DNA from 2 places in the Paeniglutamicibacter sp. genome. Region 2 is predicted to be linked to the other one. Evidence: riboswitches for the same ligand, from Rfam matches in the RefSeq annotation. Region 2 holds a riboswitch; the other holds the start of a gene.
What was found. Region 2 has a riboswitch for S-adenosylmethionine ahead of ACLQ7E_RS01655 (ABC transporter substrate-binding protein). Riboswitches for the same ligand answer to the same signal wherever they lie in the genome.
Positions count from the first base shown of each region.

Region 1: another riboswitch for S-adenosylmethionine. It lies ahead of ACLQ7E_RS12090 (flavin reductase family protein); the one in region 2 lies ahead of ACLQ7E_RS01655 (ABC transporter substrate-binding protein).

Region 1 is NZ_JBKKAP010000100.1:34-4,848, forward strand. Features, by position in the region: gene ACLQ7E_RS12085 (dihydrofolate reductase family protein) at 252-875, shown strand; SAM riboswitch class IV at 1,118-1,230, shown strand; gene ACLQ7E_RS12090 (flavin reductase family protein) at 1,298-1,807, shown strand; gene ACLQ7E_RS12095 (DUF1801 domain-containing protein) at 1,901-2,326, opposite strand; gene dnaB (replicative DNA helicase) at 2,842-4,215, shown strand; gene ACLQ7E_RS12105 (ZIP family metal transporter) at 4,404-4,815, shown strand, end outside.
Region 2 is NZ_JBKKAP010000014.1:20,775-25,589, reverse strand. Features, by position in the region: gene ACLQ7E_RS01665 (MFS transporter) at 1-1,191, shown strand, start outside; gene ACLQ7E_RS01660 (SDR family NAD(P)-dependent oxidoreductase) at 1,268-2,020, shown strand; SAM riboswitch class I at 2,546-2,640, shown strand; gene ACLQ7E_RS01655 (ABC transporter substrate-binding protein) at 2,747-4,405, shown strand; gene ACLQ7E_RS01650 (ABC transporter permease) at 4,413-4,815, shown strand, end outside.

The sequences.
Region 1 (4,815 bases), on a different contig from region 2:
GGCCCTCGTTCCCGCCCCCCCACGGGGCCCCCCCCCTGGGGGGGGCTCCACAGTGGGTTAAGGCCTTGGTGCGGTGATGCGTTGGATGTCGCGGTCGAGTTCCCGATGGATGGGGGGACCGGCAACATGCCGGGGGCTGGCGCCAGGCGTTCCCTTCGAGTAGCTTTGCCGAGTGGAGCAGTGCCCTTCCTCGATCACCGGCAACGTCGCATCCCGGGCATGGGCAGCCAAACGACCAAGAAGGCATGATCATGAAGCTGACACTGACGGAATTCGTGAGTCTCGACGGGGTGTCGCAAGGCCCCGGGTCTCCCGAGGAAGACACGACCGATGGATTCACCCAGGGTGGATGGCTTGTCCCGCACATGGACGAGGCCTTCGTTGACCAGGCCGCGCAATGGCTTGGGGAAGCCGACGGGCTGCTGCTTGGCCGCCGCACCTATGAGGCCTTCGCCAGGGATTGGCCGCAAATCACCGACCCGGACGACCCCTTCACGGGGCTCATGAATTCCCTGCCCAAGTACGTCGCCTCGCAGACGCTGGGCGAGGGAACCTGGAACCCGACCACGGTCCTCTCCGGCGACGTTGCCGCCCAGGTCGCGGAGCTCAAGGCGCGTCCCGGCAGGGAGCTGCAGATCCACGGGAGTGCCAGGCTTGCCGGATCATTGCTTGCCGATGGGCTGATTGACGAACTCAGGCTCGTGGTGGCACCCGTGGTCCTTGGACACGGGCGGCGCCTCTTCCCTGACGGCGGCGCACCGGCAGGGCTGCGGCTTTCCAGCAGCAAGACCACCCCGGGCGGGCTTGCCATCCTGATCTACCAATGCACCGGCGACGCTGCCTATGCGACCTATACGGGCGTCTCGGACATCTAGTCCAGGAATGTTGCAAGGTCACAATTGAGACCTGGTCGGCGACCGGCTTTCCGTGAAGCGCAAGCGTCTCCTTCGGTCAGCGCGAGGAAGTCCCGGCGTTCAAGTGTCGATTGGCGCTCTTCGGTACCCATCGGCAGAATCATGGCATATGGTCGCACAATCTTCGATTTTTACGCTTCGTGACTTCGTATGTCGAAACAAACTTTGACGAGACGTAAATATTTCTTCTAACGTTAGTCATGAATCAAGAGTGTCAACGTAAGGCCCTGGCCCGTTGACCGGCAACCCTCTCACGGTGGCGGGGTGCTCCAGGTGATGATTCGGCCTACCGGAACCCCGGAGGCAAGTACCGCACACCTCACTGGTTGGCGCGTGAATGACACGCACCGCGAAGGTGGGCCGAAGCCGAAGGATTGAGCACTATGACACTCACCTCTGACCTCACCCCCAACACCCTGCGCAACGTCTTTGCCCAGCACCCCTCGGGCATTGCCGCACTCTGCGCCATCGTTGACGGGCAGCCGCAAGGGATTGTGGCCTCGTCCTTTACGGTTGGCGTCTCCATGGATCCGCCGCTGGTGATGTTCGCGGTCCAGAACACCTCGAACACCTGGCCGCTGGTGCGCACCAGCGGACGCATTGGCGTTTCGGTGCTCAGCGAGAAGAACGAGGGCGTGTGCCGACAGATCGCCTCGAAGTCCGGGGACCGTTTTGCCGGGCTTCGCCTTGATTCGACCGACGAGGGCGCGCTCTTCCTGCATGACGCCACCCTGTGGCTCGACTGCTCCATTGAGCAGGAGATCCCCGCTGGCGACCACCAGGTGGTGCTGCTGCGCGTCCACGGCCACCAGACGCACGACAACGCCAACTCGCCGCTCGTGTTCCACGGCTCGGCATTCCGTCGCCTGGACGCCGAACAGCTGGTCTCCTAAGGCACCTGAACCTCAAGGGCTCCGCGCCCGTGGCACCGAATCCCTGATTCGATGGCACGGGCACGGAGCCCTTTGTTTTTTGCCGAGGGTTTCCTACGACGGTTCGTGCACCACGTCCATCATGTATCGGTAGCCGTCGCGGGCAAGCTGGGTGAGGATCTCCAGATCCACGTCCGCGAGCTTGTTCACGTACAAGCAGGACGCCCCGCGCTTGTGCTTGCCCAGCTTCGCCAGCAGTGGCCCGGCGGTCGGGGCTATGGTCAGCCCGTAAAGGGCAAGGTTCGTCGACCGCGGCGAGAAGCCAATGGCGCCGGCATCCCCTTCGCGGCCCGATTCGTACCTGTAGTGGTAGGTTCCGAAGCCGACGATCGTGGGACCCCACATGGTTGGTGGCTGGCCGCTTACCTCTTCCATCATCTCCAGGAGGACCTCGGCGTCCGTGCGCCGGATCGGATGGGGCACGGCGGCGATGAACTCGCGAGGATCAACGGCCGTTGGTGCGGTCTTGTTGGCGCTCATGCGGCCCAGTATGTCAGTGGTTGGTGATCTCCATCAATGCCCGCAATCCCCAGATCCGTGGCAACTTCCGGCGTGTCTGTGGATAGCTTGTGGGTAACTGTGAAACGGCGACTGATTTAGCCCCGGAATCACGGGGTTTTTGTGTGTATAACTGGTATTTACGCCCCTGGTGGATGTGGATAAATAGTTTGTATCCACAGGCATGTATCTAGATAGATCCTAGTCAGATCCGTATTGTGGGCAAAATTTTGGTGTAATCCACAATGTTCTCCCCAGACTGTGCACACAACACGCCGCGAGGTTCACAGGTTATCCACATGGCCTGTGGATAACCGTGTTGGGTTTGGGGGGAAACAGGTCTATGGTGACAGTGTTCCCCACCTATTTCCACAGGTTCGCGGTGCCCTTGAGCACGTGTGATTTTGAACCTAACGAATCGTCTGTGCTCCTTGAGACACTGAATAGGTAATGAAGCGGAAAACTTGGGAACCCGCGAAGCTTGAAGGGAAAAGCCCGTGTCGCTAGCCAGCACCGAAACCAGCTCTGATTCACGTGGATCGGACTATGGACGCACTCCACCGCAAGATCTCGTAGCCGAGCAAAGCGTCCTGGGCGGCATGATGCTCTCCAAGGACGCCATCGCGGACTGCGTGGAGGTGCTGCGCGGGCTGGACTTCTACCGTCCGGCGCACGAGGCGATCTACGAAGCCATCATCGACCTCTACGGCCGTGGCGAGCCCGCCGACGCCGTCACCGTCTCCGACCTGTTGACCAAGCGCGGCGAAATCACCCGCATCGGCGGCCCTGCCTACCTGCACACGCTCATCCAGTCGGTGCCTACCGCCGCCAACGCCGGTTTCTACGCCGAGATCGTGCGCGAACGCGCAGTGCTGCGCCGGCTGGTTGATGCGGGCACCAAGATCGTCCAGCTCGGATACTCACAGGACGGCGAAGTCGACGCCATCGTCAACGAGGCCCAGGCCGAGGTCTACAAGGTCGCCGAGCGCCGCACTGCCGAAGACTACGTGCCGCTGCGCGACATCATCGAGGGCACCGTCGATGAAATCGAATCCGCCGGCAGTCGCGGCGAGGGCGTGATCGGTGTTCCCACCGGATTCTTCGAACTCGACGAACTGACGCAGGGCCTGCACGGCGGCCAGATGATCGTCATCGCGGCCCGCCCGGCCGTTGGCAAGTCAACATTCGCATTGGATTTTGCCAGGTCAGCGTCCATTAAGAACAGCATGACTGCCGTTTTCTTCTCCCTGGAAATGGGCCGGAACGAAATTGCCATGCGCCTGCTCTCGGCGGAGGCCAGCATCGCGCTGCAGGACTTGCGAAAGGGCACCATCCAGGACGAACAGTGGTCGAAGATCGCCACCACCATGGGCCGGCTCAATGACGCGCCCCTGTTCATTGATGATTCGCCGAACATGTCGCTCATGGAAATTCGCGCCAAGTGCCGTCGACTCAAGCAGAAGCATGACCTCAAGCTCGTGGTGCTCGACTACCTGCAGCTGATGAGCTCGGGCAAAAAAGTCGAATCGCGTCAGCAGGAAGTTTCGGAGTTCTCCCGTGCGCTGAAGCTTCTGGCCAAGGAGCTCGACGTTCCGGTCATCGCGCTCTCCCAGCTGAACCGTGGTTCGGAACAGCGTACCGACAAGAAGCCGATGATTTCGGACCTTCGCGAGTCCGGATCGATCGAGCAGGATGCCGACATGGTCATTCTTTTGCACCGTGAAGATATTTACGACAAGGAATCGGCCCGTGCCGGCGAGGCCGACGTGATCGTGGCCAAGCACCGTAACGGCCCGACCAAGACCATCACCGTCGCCTTCCAAGGCCACTACTCGCGCTTCAGCAACATGGCTCAGGACGGCCACGGCTAGTTTCTCGGAACATCCGGCGACCGGGCGGTTGCGTTCCCCCTTTCGGGGCCACGCAACCGCCCATAGTCGTTTGGCGGCCGCGAAATGGTCCGCTGGATGCGCGGGCAAGGGTGCCGATTCCTTGTCCGCGATGCCGCGTATTCCATGAAATCGCTGCGTGAATAGTTATTATGCGATAGCGTGACGCCATGATGATGTCCTTGCAAGCACTCATGTGGGGCACCATCGCCGGGTCGGCGTTGCTGCTCGGCGCCGCCGCGGCCTGGTGGTTGGACATTCCGCGAAAAATTGTCTCGAGCATCATGGCATTTGGCGCCGGAGTGCTGATTTCCGCCCTCGCCTTCGAGCTGGTTGCCGAGGCTGAGGAAGTCGGCGGGCTGTGGGCCACAGTGGTCGGCTTCCTGGCCGGAGCCGTCAGCTATGTCGGGGCCAACTCCCTGCTGGTGCGCCTCGGTGCGGAACATCGGCGTCGCAGCAAGGCCGCCTTGCGGCCCGGGAGCCGCGATGGCGGAGCTTCAAACGGGGGAACTGCCATCGCAGTCGGTGCCCTGCTGGATGGCATCCCCGAATCCATCGTGCTGGGCGTTGGGCTGCTCACCG
Region 2 (4,815 bases):
TTCGCGATCTCCTTCCTCATCCGCCCACTGGGAGGCATGGTGCTCGGTCCGCTCGGCGATCGGATCGGCCGACGGAAGGTCTTGATCTTCACCATTGTCATGATCAGTGTGTCCACCGCGTGCATCGCCGCCTTGCCCACTTTTGACCAGGTCGGATACCTGGCTCCGATCCTGCTTGTCCTGCTGCGCATGGTCCAGGGGTTCTCTGCCGGTGGCGAATACGCGGGGGCGGCGGTATTCATGAGCGAGCACGCCCCGGACAACCGTCGTGGTTTCTACGGTTCCTTCCTCGAATTTGGCACCCTGGCCGGCTTCAGCGCGGCGGCGATTTTGTGCACGGTGCTGACTCTGGTGGTGGGTGAAGAAGGCATGATGGGTGGCTGGTGGCGATTGCCCTTCGCGCTCACCCTCGTGCTCGGCGGAATTGCGTTGTGGATGCGGCGCCACCTCACCGAATCCGAAACCTTCATCGGAGACAGTTCCAAGGACAAGGAAGTTAGCACCGCGCCTCAGGCACTGGGGACCTTGATACGCAAGTACCCCGGTCAGCTCGTCAAGCTCTTCGGCTTTATCGTGCTGGTCAATGTTGCCTTCTACCTCGTGCTGACCTATATGCCCAGTTACCTGACATTGACCTTGGGACATGGTGCGGTGGAATCCAATATGACGCTGGTGCTCATCCAGCTGGTGATGATCGCCTTGATTGTTCCGTTGGGTGCGCTCAGCGACCGGATTGGACGTAAGCCCTTGCTGGTGACCGCGAGCGTTGGCTTCGTGGTCCTTTCGGTGCCGGCTGTGCTATTGATGCAGTCCACTGGATTGTGGGGGCAGATCGTTGGTATCGGCATCCTGGGTCTATTGCTGGTCATGCTTCTCTCGACGATCTCCTCGACTCTGCCGGCATTGTTCCCCACCTCGGTGCGCTACTCCGGATTCGCCATTGGCTACAACCTTTCCACGGCCGTCTTCGGTGGCACCGCGGCGGTGGCCAACGAGGCGCTGATCGGGGCGACCGGAAACCCACTGGTGCCCGGGTGGTATCTGATGGCTGCAGGCGTGATTGGACTGATTTCCGTGCTCACCTTCAAGGAGACCGCGGGGCGTTCGCTTCGTGGCAACGTGATTCCGGGCAGCGATGACAAGCAACGGCTGGAGATTGGTGAAAGCCTGGTGGGGGTGGGGCGTCGCTAAGCGACAGGCTCGGGCCAAGGATGGATCGGCCCCACGAAACCGTAGGACAAATAACGAAGTGTAGGAGGACAGCCTAGTGGGAGAGAGCCAACGCGTCGCACTGGTTACCGGCGCCACCTCGGGCATCGGGATCGAGATTGCCCGACGACTGGTAGCCGATGGAATGAAGGTCGTGGTCACCGGGCGAAATGAGGAACGCGGAATTCAGGTGGCCGAAGAACTCGGGGAGTCCGGCTGTTTCGTCCGGGCGGACCTGACCACTTCGGGTGCCGCGCAGTCACTGATGAACACGGTGCTCGAACGCACCGGAAGACTGGACGTCCTGGTGAATAATGCGGCCATTGACCACACTAATTCGCTACTCGACACCCCGGAGGAAGAGGTGCGGAAAACTTTTGAAACCAACACGTTCGCGGCGATTTCCTGCCTCCAAGCTGCGGGGCGGGTCATGCGTGTGGCCGGAGGTGGCGCGATCATCAACGTGACCTCGCGGCTGGCAAGCGTCGGAGTTCCCACCATGGGGATTTACAGTGCCAGCAAGGGAGCGATGCTGGCACTGACACGGGCCGCGGCGGTGGAACTCGCCCCACACAACATCAGGGTCAATGCGGTGGCTCCCGGGATGACGCGTACCCAGATGTTTGAGGACTGGTTGGCCGGACAGGAAGATCCCGTGGCCGTTGAGCGAGCGGTTTCCGAAGCGATTCCGTTGGGTCGAGTGGCGCTTCCGGAAGATGTTGCCGAAGCGGTGGGCTATTTTGCCAGTGCAACCAATACTTACGTCACCGGGGTTTCCTTGCCGGTCGATGGTGGCTATTTGGCCACGTGAGCCGAGACCAACAAACCCGCAGACACCATCCGCCCACGTGGGTCCCGGTGCCTGCGGGTTTGTTGTCGGTGGGAACCTGCGGCGGGTCACAGTGAAATCCCACAACGGGCGCAAGGCCATCATCCGGTGAGGTTGCTGCCCGCTTTCAGTCCGAGAATGTCGGGCATTGTGATCGCCGTGGCATCCTCACCACTTACCGATTGAGGATCAAGGTTTTGCTTGGTTGTACCTCCAGATGGCAGTCATCATTCCGGCGACCGGCGGCAGTCACCTATGCGCTGGAATCGGATCGACAAGTCGGGAGCGCTGTTTCAGCGTGCATTATCAACATGACGCGCAAGTGAAGCAAGACTCGGATTTTTTAGGCTTCATGTTCTGACTTATGACGCTTCATGAAGCAAATGCGGCCATTGGGCCGCTCTCTACGTCGATTTGTTTCACGGCGAACCCTTTTATGTTGGTTGCATCGAAGATCCTGCGACACACTTGGATTGTTCGAGGTTGCTAGACAACCAAAACGAGCACACACCATCCAGAGCGGCTGAGAGACCTGGCTCGTTGACGCCGCAGCAACCACTCCCGTCATTGGGATACGGTGCTACCGCCAGGACCGATGGAGATAGCCAAACTCTGCGCGGTCCGCCGAATGCTGTCACGTTTTGGACAGGCATTCGACTGATTAGCCATGTCGCGGCGTTCCTCGGGTGAACCGAGAAGGAATGAATCATGGGCAACACCAAACCACCTGCGAAGCGACGCCTTCGCGCCGGCCTCGGCGTCAAGATCCTTACCGTGCTTTCCGTGGCCACGCTGGCACTGAGCGCCTGCGGATCGGGAACCCAAACAGCGGGAAATGCAGCCGGCCCGGTCAGCAACGATCCCGTCCAAGGCGGAACCTTCGTGTATGCGGAAGTAGCCCCGATCAACAACTGGCAGACCCAGGCCGCACGCTTCTACGAGAAGGCCAATGTGCTCAACAGCGTGTTGGACCGACTGACGTATTTCGACGCGGCAACGGGAAAGCTCGTTGGCTGGATAGCGTCGGATTTCACCGCCAACAAGAACCAGACCGAGTTCACCTTCACGATTCGTGACGGCGTGAGTTTCTCGGACGGAACGGCGCTCGATGCCAAGGCAGTGAAGGAAAACCTGGACGCGCTGGGCAAGGGAGTCAAGAGCGCACAGATCGCACCCAACGTCGACTTCGCGGCCTTCAAGTCCGCCGAGGTCGTCGGGAAAAACCAGGTCAAGGTCACGCTCAAGACCCCCGATGCCAACTTCCTGCGTGCCACATCGTCGGTCACCTCGGGACTGGTTTCCCCGGCCACGCTGAAGCTGGACAATGCCGGCCAGTCGGCCATCGCCACGATCGTAGGCTCCGGACCGTTCGTCTTCGAATCCGAGAAGACCGACGAAGAAGTCACCTTTGCCAAGCGCGCGGACTACAAGTGGGCACCTGAATCAGCGGCAAACCAGGGCGCCGCATACCTGGACAAGCTCGTGGTGAAGTACCTGCCCGAGGTGGCGCACCGCGCCGGAGCGGTCCAAACCGGCCAGGTCGACCTGGTCCGGGGACTTCAGCCCGTGGACGAGCAAACCCTCACGGGCAGCGGCGACCAGGTGCTGCCGGCCAAGGGTATCGACTTGACCACCAACATGGCGGCCGTGCGCATCGGCAGCGGCAAGCTCGCTGACACCAAGGTGCGCCAGGCACTGCAGGTCGGCATCGACCGCCAATCCATCAAGGACACGGTGCTGTCGGACAGCTATGTCATCGCCGACTCCGTGCTGAACCACGCGGCCCCCGGGTTCATCGACCTGTCCGCGGATCTGGGCTACAACCCGGAGAAATCCAAGGCGTTGCTCGATGAGGCAGGCTGGGTTGTCGGAGCCGACGGAGTGCGCGAAAAGGGTGGACAGAAGCTGGAAATCACCATCACCAGCTCCAACAACTCCGTGGTCATCAAGCCTGCCTTTGAACTCATCGAGCAGCAATGGCGGGAAATCGGCGTCAAGCTCATCAACCGTGCCGCCGACAATACGTTCCTGACCACCGCCATGATCGATCCCAACACCGAGTTCTTTGGAACCCGCCAATTTGCCTACGGCGGACTGGGACCGGTCTTCGGCCCGGAAAACAACACCCAGACCCTGAACGCGGACAGCGAGCTCAACGCGCTGTTCGCCAAGGAACGCTCGGCCACCAGCGATGCGGAGCACAAGAAACTGGTTGCCGAGGAACAGCGCCAGCTGGTCAGCGAAAAGGCCCTGTCCCTGGTCCTGTGGGACGAAGTCCAGGTCTACGGCGGCAACTCGGATGCACACGTTGAATTCACCTCCGGCACCGCCCCGATTTTCCAGGGCGCCTGGAAGACCGGAAAGTAGCAAGCACATGGCCGCTTACATCGCGCGACGCGTCGGACAGGCTTTGCTGGTCATTTGGCTTGCCTACACCCTGGTCTTCCTGGCCGTGCAGTTGCTCCCGAATGACCCAGTGACGATCTTCCTGTCAGCGGATGCTGCGGCCAACCCGGAAACCATTGCGGCCATGAAGGCGCAATACGGATACGACCAACCGCTGTTGGTGCAGTATTTCAACCAACTGGCTGGTCTCTTCCGGGGTGATTTCGGATATTCGCTCGCCTCGGGCCAGCCCGTTGCAGAGCGCATCGGTGCCGTGGCCGGGTCGACCTTGGTGCTGGCTTCCAGTGCCTTCGTGACTGCTGTGGTGTTTGCGGTTCTGCTGGTCGCTTCGGCCACGTTGGCACGTCGGACGTGGTTGAAGCGGCTCATCA